DNA from 3 places in the Kitasatospora sp. NPDC096147 genome. Region 2 is predicted to be linked to each of the others. Evidence: riboswitches for the same ligand, from Rfam matches in the RefSeq annotation. Region 2 holds a riboswitch; each other region holds the start of a gene.
What was found. Region 2 has a riboswitch for S-adenosylmethionine ahead of ACIRBX_RS10945 (aminotransferase class V-fold PLP-dependent enzyme). Riboswitches for the same ligand answer to the same signal wherever they lie in the genome.
Positions count from the first base shown of each region.

Region 1: linked by a shared signal. The riboswitch ahead of ACIRBX_RS04815 (IclR family transcriptional regulator) and the one ahead of ACIRBX_RS10945 (aminotransferase class V-fold PLP-dependent enzyme) in region 2 are both predicted to bind S-adenosylmethionine.
Region 3: linked by a shared signal. The riboswitch ahead of thrC (threonine synthase) and the one ahead of ACIRBX_RS10945 (aminotransferase class V-fold PLP-dependent enzyme) in region 2 are both predicted to bind S-adenosylmethionine.

Region 1 covers NZ_JBIWFX010000001.1:1,113,443-1,116,955, forward strand. The annotation lists gene ACIRBX_RS04810 (phytoene/squalene synthase family protein) at 95-1,006, shown strand; gene ACIRBX_RS04815 (IclR family transcriptional regulator) at 1,251-1,964, opposite strand; SAM riboswitch class I at 2,162-2,304, opposite strand; gene ACIRBX_RS04820 (cholesterol oxidase substrate-binding domain-containing protein) at 2,435-3,513, shown strand, end outside.
Region 2 covers NZ_JBIWFX010000003.1:89,776-93,288, forward strand. The annotation lists gene ACIRBX_RS10945 (aminotransferase class V-fold PLP-dependent enzyme) at 107-1,468, opposite strand; SAM riboswitch class IV at 1,522-1,639, opposite strand; gene trpD (anthranilate phosphoribosyltransferase) at 1,752-2,783, opposite strand; gene ACIRBX_RS10955 (hypothetical protein) at 2,944-3,363, opposite strand.
Region 3 covers NZ_JBIWFX010000014.1:88,461-91,973, forward strand. The annotation lists gene ACIRBX_RS31615 (trehalose-6-phosphate synthase) at 1-517, opposite strand, end outside; gene ACIRBX_RS31620 (glucosyl-3-phosphoglycerate synthase) at 582-1,562, opposite strand; SAM riboswitch class I at 1,740-1,877, shown strand; gene thrC (threonine synthase) at 1,895-3,175, shown strand; gene ACIRBX_RS31630 (ubiquitin-like small modifier protein 1) at 3,208-3,486, shown strand.

The DNA.
Region 1 (3,513 bases), on a different contig from region 2:
TGAACGGGCCGGGTGAACGGGCCGGGTGAACGGGCCGGGTGAACGGGCCGGGTGAACGGGCCGGACGGACCAACCGGAAGAGGGCGGGCGCGAGTTGACCGGCTGGACGAAGGCGCTGGACGCGGCCGGCATCACCGACCCCGGGCTGCGGGAGGACTACACCCGGCAGCGGGAGCAGGTGACGCGGTACCGCCGCGAGGCCGCGCTCGCGGCCCGGCTCCTGCTGCCCGCACGGCTGGTGCCGCACGTGATCGCCGCCACCGCCTACATGCACCGCACCGACACCCTGCTCGACAGCGGCCCGCTGGACGGGCGCCGCGCCGCATACGCGCAGTGGGAGCTGGAGGTGACCGGGGCGCTGGCGGACGGCGGCACGGACCACCCCGAGCTCCGCCCGTTCCTGCACACCGTCGCGGCCCACCCCGCCCTGCGCACCCTGGTGCCGCAGCACCTGGCCGGCTCCCTCGCCGACCTCGACTTCACCGGCTTCGCCACCGAGGCGGAGTACCAGACCTACCTGGACGTCTACGCGCTGCCGGCCTTCATGGTGGTCGCCACCGTGCTCGGCCCGCCCGGCGACCAGAGCGCCTACCGAGCCGCCTGCCGCACCTACCTGGACGCGAGCCAGCGCATCGACTTCGTCGCCGACCTCGCCGAGGACCTGGCCGACGGCCGCCTGACCCTCTCGCAGGAGGCACTCGACCGGCACGGCGTCACCCGCGCCGACCTGGTGGCGGGCACCGGTCTGCCCGCCGTCCGGGCCCTGATCACCGATCAGCTCGACCTGGCCGGCCGCACGCTCGCCGAGGGCCGGAGCGTGATCGACCTGGCCCCGCCCGCGCACCGGCCGATGGTCCGCTGCATGGTCGGCCTGGACGCCCTCACCGCCACCGCCGCCCGGGCCGATCCGGCCGCCCTGCTGCGCCGCCCGGTCGGCCCGCCGAAGGGCGCGGCGCTGCGGCTGCTCGCCCGCGAGTACCTCCGCTCCCGCCGGTCCGCCGGCTGACCGTCTCCCGGCCGACGCCCCCTCGGCCGACGCCCGGCTGACGGTCCGTCGGGCTGGTTCGGCGGCCATGACCGACACTGAGCCCGGCACCGACCACTGGACGTCGCCACCCGACCGCCCGGTGCACGGCCGGGGCGAGTGCACCGTCACCGTCCTCCACCCGCCGTTGCCGGCCGGCACCGGCCGGTCCACCCGGGAGACGGTCGCCGCACCGCACCGGCCGACCGCCGGGCGGCGGCCACGCTCAGGACTGCCGGACGGCCTCCGTCAGACGGTCGGCCGCCTCCACCACCGCGTGGGCGAGCCGCGCCCCGGGGTGCCGGCTCAGCCGCTCGATCGGGCCGGAGACGGTAACGGCGGCCACCACCCGGTTGGACGGACCGCGCACCGGTGCCGAGACCGAGGCCACCCCGAGCTCCCGCTCGCCGACCGCCTGCGCCCAGCCCCGCCGCCGCACCCCGCTCAGCGCGGTGGCCGTGAAGCTGGCCCCCTGCAGCCCCCGGTGCAGCCGCTCCGGCTCCTCCCAGGCCAGCAGGATCTGCGCCGCCGCACCCACCCGCATCGGGAGCGTCACCCCCACCGGGACGGTGTCGCGCAGGCCGGAGAGCCGTTCGGCGGCGGCCACGCAGATCCTCATCTCGCCCTGCCGCCGGTAGAGCTGGGCACTCTCCCCGGTGACGTCGCGCAGGTGCGCGAGCACCGAGCCGGCCGCCGCCAGCAGGCGGTCCTCACCGGCGGCCGCCGAGAGTTCGCCGATCCGGGCGCCGAGCGTGAAGCGGCCCTCGACGTCGCGCGCGACCAGCCGGTGCTGCTCCAGGGCGACCGCCAGCCGGTGGGCGGTGGGCCGGGCCAGGCCGGTGGCGGCGACCAGCCCGGCCAGCGTGGTCGGCCCGGCCTCCAGGGTGCCGAGGATGGAGGTGACCTTGTCGAGGACGCCGACGCCGCTGGTGGTTTCCATGGATGTACTCCGTCTCAGGTCCCGCGAGCGGCGGGTGGCGGCGCTCGCGGAGGGCTCCGTACGGGGAGCCCAGGGGGTGGTCAGCGAGGGAAGGCCGCAGAAGTGGGCCGGGGTCCTGCGCCAGACACAGAACGGGTACGCGAAAGCGCCGGGGTGGGAAGCGCCCGGACGAAGGACAGCACAGAGAGCACCGTGTCTCCTCATCTTTCCCGCGCCACAGTGGCGGCAGGCCGGAGTTGGCACTGCTCCCGGACGGCACGGCGCGTACTTCGGACGCCGGTTCGACCGGGGAGTTGCCGGGGCTTCGTAGGGCCGGTCCCTCCACCCCTCTGGATGATTCGCGAGGAACCATATCAAGACCCCGGGCCGCCGTGCCGGGCCTCCCCCCACCTCGTCCGGAACCGCTCCCCCACCGGCCCCCGTCGGCCGGAATCGCCCCCTCGGGTGATCCACGTTGGTAGCGTCGCGGCATGACGGACCAGCGATCGGCAGAACACCGGTACGAACCAAGCGGACTGACACGGCGTCAGACCCTCGCCGCACTCGGCGCCGGCGGAGCGGCCTGGCTGCTGCGGGGCACGGTCGGACCGGACAGCGCCCGGGCGGTCGGCACCGCCCCCGCCGACCTCCCCGGCGGGCTGGTCCCGTACCAGCGGGAGTACCGGAACTGGGCCGGCGAGGTGCGCACCGATCCGCTCTGGGTCTGCGAGCCCACCACCCCGGAGCACGTGGCCGAGCTGGCCGACTGGGCCCGCACGGCCGGCTGGCGGCTGCGCCCGCAGGGGCACCGGCACGGCTGGGCCCCGCTCACCGTCGCCCCGGACACCCCTTCCTCGGCCCGCGTCCTGCTGCTCGACACCACCCGCCACCTCACCGCGATCACCCTGCCCACCGGGCAGGTGGCCGGCGCCCCGACCGTCCGGGTGCAGGCCGGCGCCTCGATGGAGGAACTGCTGGCCCGCCTCGGCGAGCAGGGCCTCGGCGTCGCCGGCTGCCCGGCCCCGGGCGACCTCACCGTCGGCGGTGTGCTCGCCATCGGCGGCCACGGCACCGGCGTCCCGGCGGCCGGCGAGACCACGCCCGCCGGCCACGGCCACGGCTCGCTCTCCAACCAGGTGGTCTCGCTCACCGCCGTGGTCTGGGACCCGGCCGCCGGGCGGTACCTGCCGCGCACGTTCGACCGCACCGAGGCCGAGGCCGGGGCGCTGCTGGTCCAGCTCGGCCGGGCCTTCCTCACCGAGGCGGTGCTCCGGGTCGGCCCGGACCGGCCGCTGCGCTGCCTCAGCCGGGTCGACGTCCCGGCCACCGAACTGTTCGCCGCCCCGGGCGGCCCCGGCGCCGCCGGCAGCGCCGGTGCCCGCACCTTCGCCTCCTTCGTCGACCGGGACGGCCGGGCCGAGGCGATCTGGTACGCCTTCACCACCCACCCCTGGCTCAAGACCTGGCGGGTCACCCCGACCCGACCGCTCACCGCCCGGAGCGTCGACGAGCCGTACAACTACCCCTTCTCCGACAACATCCCCCAGCCGGTCGCCGAGCTGGCCGGACA
Region 2 (3,513 bases):
CGCGCGGGGCGGACGGCGACGCACCGGCAGCTGACCCGGCATCAGCCGGTGGCCCGTCCTGCCGTTCCGCTGCGCGCGGCTCCTCGCGCCCCCGGTGCCCCGGGCTTCAGCTGCGGCGGGTGTCCACCACGCAGCGGCCACCCTCGTTCCGGTAGGTCCAGGCCGCCCCGTTGGCGACCAGCTCGCGGACGGCGCCGAGGAAGCGGTCCAGGTGCTCGTCCGGGGTGCCGGCGCCGAACGAGACCCGGATGGCGTTGAGGCTGCGCTCGCCCGGGAGCGAGGACTCGGGGGCGCCGCACTCGGAGGGCGCGGCCTCCTCGCCGCCGAGCAGGGTGCGCACCAGCGGGTGCGCACAGAACAGGCCGTCGCGGACGCCGATGCCGTACTCGGCGGAGAGCGCGGCGGAGAAGTGCGAGCTGTTCCAGCCCTGCACCACGAAGGAGAGCACGCCGACCCGGGCAGCGTCCTCGCCGAACAGGCTGAGCACCCGGACCTCGGGGACCTCGGCCAGGCCGGCCTTCAGACGGGTGATCAGCTCCTGCTCGCGGGCCTCCAGCGCGTCGAAGCCGGCCTCGGTGAGCGCCTTGCAGGCGGAGGCGACGGCGTACGCGCCGATCACGTTCGGGGAGCCGGCCTCGTGCCGGGCCGGGCCGGTCTGCCACTCGACCGCGACCGAGCCGTCCAGCTCGCGGGCCACGGTCCGGCTGGCGCCGCCGCCGGCCAGGTACGGCTCGGCCGCGTCCAGCCAGTCGGCGCGGCCGGCCAGCACCCCGGCACCGAACGGGGCGTAGATCTTGTGGCCGGAGAAGGCGATCCAGTCCACGTCCAGCTCGCGGACCGAGACCCGGTGGTGCGGGGCCAGCTGGGCGGCGTCCAGCACCACCCGGGCGCCGTGGCGGTGGGCGGTCTCGGTCAGCTCGGCGATCGGCCAGAGCTCGCCGGTCACGTTGGAGGCGCCGGTGACGCAGAGCAGGCGGTGCTCGGCCGGGTTCTCGCGCAGCGCCCGGTCGAAGGCCTCGACCGCCTCGGCGTGCGAGCGGGGGGCGCGCAGGTAGGTGACCTTGAGGCCGTTGTGCGCCCAGGGCAGCAGCGAGGCGTGGTGCTCGGTCTCGAAGGCGAAGACCTCGGTGCCGGCCGGGACGGCGGCGGCCAGCAGGTTGAGCGAGTCGGTGGTGGCCCGGGTGAAGACCACCTGGTCGCCCTCGCGCAGGTCGAGGAACTCCTCGACGGTGCGGCGGCTCTGCTCGAACAGGTCGGTGGAGAGCTGGGAGAGGTAGCCGGCGCCGCGGTGCACCGAGCCGTAGTAGGGGGCGTAGGCGGCGACGTCGTCCCAGACCCGCTGGAGCGCCGGGGAGCTGGCGGCGTAGTCGAGGGCAGCGTAGGTGACCTTCTCGCCGGAGGCCAGCGGGACCTCGACGTCGTGACCGAGGACGGCGAGCGGGGCGCAGGTACGGGTGGCAGTCGACATGGGGGTGCACTCCTCGTAAGGTCCGGGACCTCGGGGTGCATCTGTGCCACCGACGTCCGCGCTTGCGCTGCGGACGGATCGCCGCAGTGCCCGGTCCTCACCCAGGGCACCCCGCCACGGACGGAGGGTTGCCGGACAGCAAGCTGGGGCTTGTCGCTGTCACTCATGACCTGGGCAGAACTCTAGGGCGGCTTCCGAAGAGTGGTCAAACGGCATTCCACTATCTGGACGCACCCGGGTACGCCGAAGGCCCGGACCGTGGTCCGGGCCTTCAACTCACCTGTCAGGTACGGGCGGTGGCGGCGGCCCAGTTCTTCAGCAGGGCCTCGGCGGCACCCGAGTCGATCGCCTCGGCGGCCCGGGCCATGCCGGCCCGGAGCTGCTCGGGCAGCGGGGCGTCGGTGAGCTCCAGCGCGGCCAGGGCGGCGGCCGAGTTGAGCAGCACGGCGTCCCGGACGGCGCCGCGCTCCCCCGCCAGCAGGCGGTGCACCACGGCGGCGTTGAACGCCGGGTCGCCACCGCGCAGCGCCTCGATGCCGACCAGCTCGATGCCGACCTCGCGCGGGTCGAAGGAGGTCTCGGTGACCTGACCGTCCTTCACCACCCAGACGTGCGAGGTGGCCGAGATGGTCAACTCGTCGAGGCCGTCGTCACCCCGGAACACCAGCGCGGTGGCCCCCCGGCGGGCCAGCACCCCGGCGATCAGCCCGGCCAGCCGGGTGTCGAAGCAGCCGATGGCGTGGGCGGTCACCCGGGCCGGATTGGTCAGCGGGCCCAGGATGTTGAAGGCCGTCGGCACCCCGAGGTCACGGCGGGCCGGGGCGGCGTGCCGCATCGCGGGGTGGAAGACCGGGGCCGGACAGAAGGTCAGGCCGACCTCCTCGGCGATCTCGGCCACCCGGTGCGGCGGGACGTCCGGGCTGATGCCGAGCTGCTCCAGCACGTCGGTGGCGCCGGTCGAGGAGGAGGCGGCGCGGTTGCCGTGCTTCACCACCTTGGCCCCGGCCGCGGCGGCGACGATCGCCGACATGGTGGAGATGTTGACCGTCTTGGCCCGGTCGCCGCCGGTGCCCACGACGTCCACCGCCGGTCCGGGGACGGTGAGCGGGACGGCGTGGGCGTACATCGAGTCGACCAGCCCGGCGATCTCGTCGACGGTCTCGCCCTTGGCGCGCAGGGCCACCACGAAGCCCGCCACCTGGACGGGGGTGGCCTCGCCGCTCATGATCCGGTCCATCGCCCAGGCGGCGTCGGCCTGGGTGAGGTTCTCACCGGCGAGCAGGGTGCTCAACAGGTCGGGCCAGGTGCGGGCCATGGCTAGCTCCAGTTCTCCGTCTTGACGTGGACTGGAGCCAGCCTAGCGATCCGCGGTGCGGCGGTGCGGCGTTGTTCTTCCCCTTGAGACGGCCGCCGTGGGGTTGACGGGACGTCAGGCCGGAGTGCGGCACCGCTGCGCTCGGCCGGGCGGGCTCGCGCTACGCCGGGGTGCGGCGGGCGACCCGGGCGCGGAGCAGGGTGGCGGCGGACTCGGCGAACGGGACCGGGTCGACGGGGTGCGAGATGGCGGCGTCCGCGCGCGACCAGGCGGCGAGCCAGGAGTCCTGCGGGCGGCCGATCAGCACCAGCACCGGCGGGCAGCCGTAGATCTCGTCCTTGACCTGGCGGGCCACCCCGAGACCGCCGGCCGGGACGGCCTCGCCGTCCAGGACGCAGAGGTCGATGCCGCCCTTCTCCAGGGCGCGCAGGACGGCGGGGACGGTCGCGCACTCCAGCACCTCGACCTCGGGGAGGTCCGCGGCGGGGCGGCGGCCGAGAGCGAGGGTGACCTGCTCGCGGGTGTTGCGGTCGTCGCTGTAGACGAGGACGGTGAGCGTCTCGTCCGTCGTGTGCGCCATGGGCCCTGCTCCCGGTGCTCGTCCTCTTATATGGGTGGTGCGCGCGCGTCGGCTCGACCGGGCCGGGTGTGATCCGGACCACGTTCACTTCCGGATGCTACTCCGCGACGCCCCTCGTGGTGAGCCCCTCGCGCGATCTCGCTGCGCCGG
Region 3 (3,513 bases), on a different contig from region 2:
GGGCCAGCGAGAGGTGGTAGTCCTGCACCAGCACCGCCGCGCCGGGGGCCGCCTCGGCGGCCAGTGCCCCGGCGAAGGCCGCGTTGTAGGCCCGGTAGGACTCCCACTCGCGGCGGAAGCGGTCGTCGAAGACCGGGGCCACCGCCGTCCCGTAGAGCAGGTGGTGGACGAACCAGAGGGTGGAGTTGGCCACCCCGTTGTAGGCCCGGGCGAAGGTGCCGGGGTCGATGTCCAGCATCCGCACCGCCTGGCCGCCGACCTCGTGCCCGGCCAGGTCCAGCCGGCCGTCGGGGGCCTGCCGGGCGGCCGTGCGGTCGGCCTCGGAGAGGGCGGCGCAGACCCAGACGGCGGACGGGTCGTCGATCGCCGACAGCCCGGAGACCAGTCCGCCACCGCCTCTGCGCAGGGTGAGCGAACCGTCGTCCTCGGCGGTGAAGGACACCGGCCCCCGGTTGGAGGCCACCAGGATGGGGGCGGCCCCGGTCTGATTCGAACGTGCGGTCGCGTGATCGGCCATGTCACCAACCTTGCCTCTCACCCCCGGGGGCAAACCAGTCGGCACACGGGGCGCGCGCGGAGGCTCACCGAGGGTGGTACTCCGGGACGGTCACCATCGGCGGGCGCTCCAGCGCGCCGACCGGGTGGGTGTGCGCGGTGAACTCCCGGCCGGCCGGGTCCCGGGAGAACTGGGTGAGCAGCGGGCGCACCAGGTCCTGGCCGCTCTTCAGCCGCCCGGTCCGGTCCAGCCGCTCCAGCGCGGTCCGGTAGATGGTCGCGGCCATCCGCCCGAGCGCCTGGCCGTCCTGGTGCCGGTGGTGCCGCACCCCGACGTCCACCTGGGCCAGCGCGTCCAGCCCGGCCAGCTCCAGCGCGTCCACCAGCAGGCCGAGCTCCACCCCGTAGCCGGTGGGGAACGGCAGCCGCTCCAGCAGTGACCGGCGGGCCGCGTACTCACCGCCCAACGGCTGGACGAATCCGGCCAGTTGGGGCCAGTGCAGGTTCAGCAGCGGCCGGGCCACCAGCTCCGTCACCCGCCCGCCGCCGGCCGGCACCACCGCCCCCTCGGTCTCCAGCGGGCGGTCGTACATCGCCTTCACCAGCTCGATCGACGGGTCGGTGAGCAGCGGCCCGACGATCCCGGAGACGAAGGCCGGGTCGAACTCGCGCAGGTCGGCGTCGACGAAGCAGACGATCGCCCCGGAGGTGGCCAGCAGCGAGCGCCAGAGCACCTCGCCCTTGCCGGTCACGGCCGGCAGCCGGGGCAGCAGCTCGTCCCGGTGGACCACCCGGGCCCCGGCCGCCGCGGCCAGCTCGGCCGTCCGGTCGGCCGAGCCGGAGTCCACCACCACCAGCTCGTCCACCAGCGGCAGACGCTCCATCAGCTCGCGGCGGATCACCCGGACGATCTCGCCGACGGTCGGCTCCTCGTCCAGGGCGGGCAGCACCACGCTGATGGTGCCGGCCGGGCCGGCCGCCCGTTTGGCCGTCAGCAGGGCGTCCAGCGGCCGGTCGGCCGCCGTCCAGGAGCGCCGGCGCAGCCAGTCGGACACCTCGGGCAGCAACTCCTCGGCAGGGTCGGACGGCTGAGGCTGGTCGGGCACTGTCTCGTCTCCTCGCGTTTCGCATCTCGTACAGCGGACGGCGGGTCACCGCTCGGGCGCCTTCGGATACAGTCTTCGTACTGCGGTCAGACCTTCGCACGTCGGGGTCGGCCGGAGCGCAGGACCACAACTTCACAGAGCTCATCCAGAGGGACTGAGGGAACGGCCCGTTGACGTCCCGGCAACCTTCTCGCGCGATCCGGCCCATCGGCGGCCACGGCGGGACAGGTGCCAATTCCGTCCTGTGGCGCGCCCGCGTCACGGGGAAGATGAGGAGAAAGGTCTCCGCCACCATGGCCACCGCTGTTTCCGCCGCACCCTCCGTCGACCTCGGCCCCGCCGACCGGCTGTCCTGTCGCGAGTGCGGCACCAAGTTCCCGCTCGGCCCCAGCTTCGCCTGCCTCGAGTGCTTCGGCCCGCTGGAGATCGCCTACGACTTCGGCTCCGAGGACGCGGAGGAGCTGCGCAAGCGGATCGAGGCCGGCCCGGCGTCCATCTGGCGCTACGCCCCGCTGCTGCCCGTCCCGGCCGACGTGGCCTCCAAGCCCAACCTGAACCCGGGCTGGACCCCGCTGGTGAAGGCCGACAACCTCGGCCGCGAGCTCGGCTTCACCGCCCAGCTGCACGTCAAGGACGACTCGGGGAACCCGACCCACTCCTTCAAGGACCGCGTGGTGGCCTGCGCCATCGAGGCGGCGCGCGCCTTCCACTTCACCACCCTCTCCTGCTCCTCCACCGGCAACCTGGCGGGCGCGGTGGGGGCGGCGGCGGCCCGGGCCGGCTTCAAGTCCTGCGTGTTCATCCCGCACGACCTGGAGCAGGGCAAGGTCGTGATGGCCGGCGTCTACGGCGGCGAGCTGGTCGGCATCGAGGGCAACTACGACGACGTGAACCGCTTCTGCTCCGAGCTGATCGGCGACCCGGCCGGCGAGGGCTGGGGCTTCGTCAACGTCAACCTTCGCCCCTACTACGGCGAGGGCTCCAAGACCCTGGCGTACGAGATCTGCGAGCAGCTCGGCTGGCGGCTGCCGGAGCAGATCGTCATCCCGATCGCCTCGGGCTCCCAGCTCACCAAGATCGACAAGGGTCTGCAGGAGCTCATCAAGCTCGGCCTGGTCGAGGACCGGCCCTACAAGATCTTCGGTGCCCAGGCCGAGGGCTGCTCCCCGGTCTCGGCCGCCTTCAAGGCCGGCCGCGACGTGATCAAGCCGGTCAAGCCCGACACCATCGCCAAGTCGCTGGCGATCGGCAACCCGGCCGACGGCCCGTACGTGCTGGACATCGCCCGCCGCACCGGTGGGGCGGTCGAGGACGTCACCGACGCCGAGGTGGTCGAGGCGATCAAGCTGCTGGCCCGCACCGAGGGCATCTTCGCCGAGACGGCCGGCGGGGTGACCATCGGCGTGCTGAAGAAGCTGGTCGAGACCGGGCAGCTCGACCCGGCGAAGGAGACCGTGGCGATCAACACCGGCGACGGCCTGAAGACCCTGGACGCCGTCTCCGACGCCGGGCTCACCGCCACCATCCGCCCGACCCTGGAGTCCTTCCGCGCGGCCGGCCTGGCCTCCGCCTGATCCCCCCTCAGCACCGGTTTAGGAGTACCCCCATGAGCGCCACCGTCCGCATTCCCACCATCCTGCGCACCTACACCGGCGGCGCCGCCGAGGTGGCCGCCGAGGGCGCCACCCTGGCCGCCGTGATCGCCGACCTGGACGCCAACCACCCCGGCATCGCCGCCCGGGTGCTGGACGACGCCGGCAAGCTCCGCCGGTTCGTGAACGTCTACGTCAACGACGACGACGTGCGTTTCGACGAGGGCCTGGAGACCGAGATCAAGGACGGCGCCAACATCTCGATCATTCCGGCGGTGGCCGGGGGCTGCTGAACCCGCTTCGGGAGTACGGCGACGGGC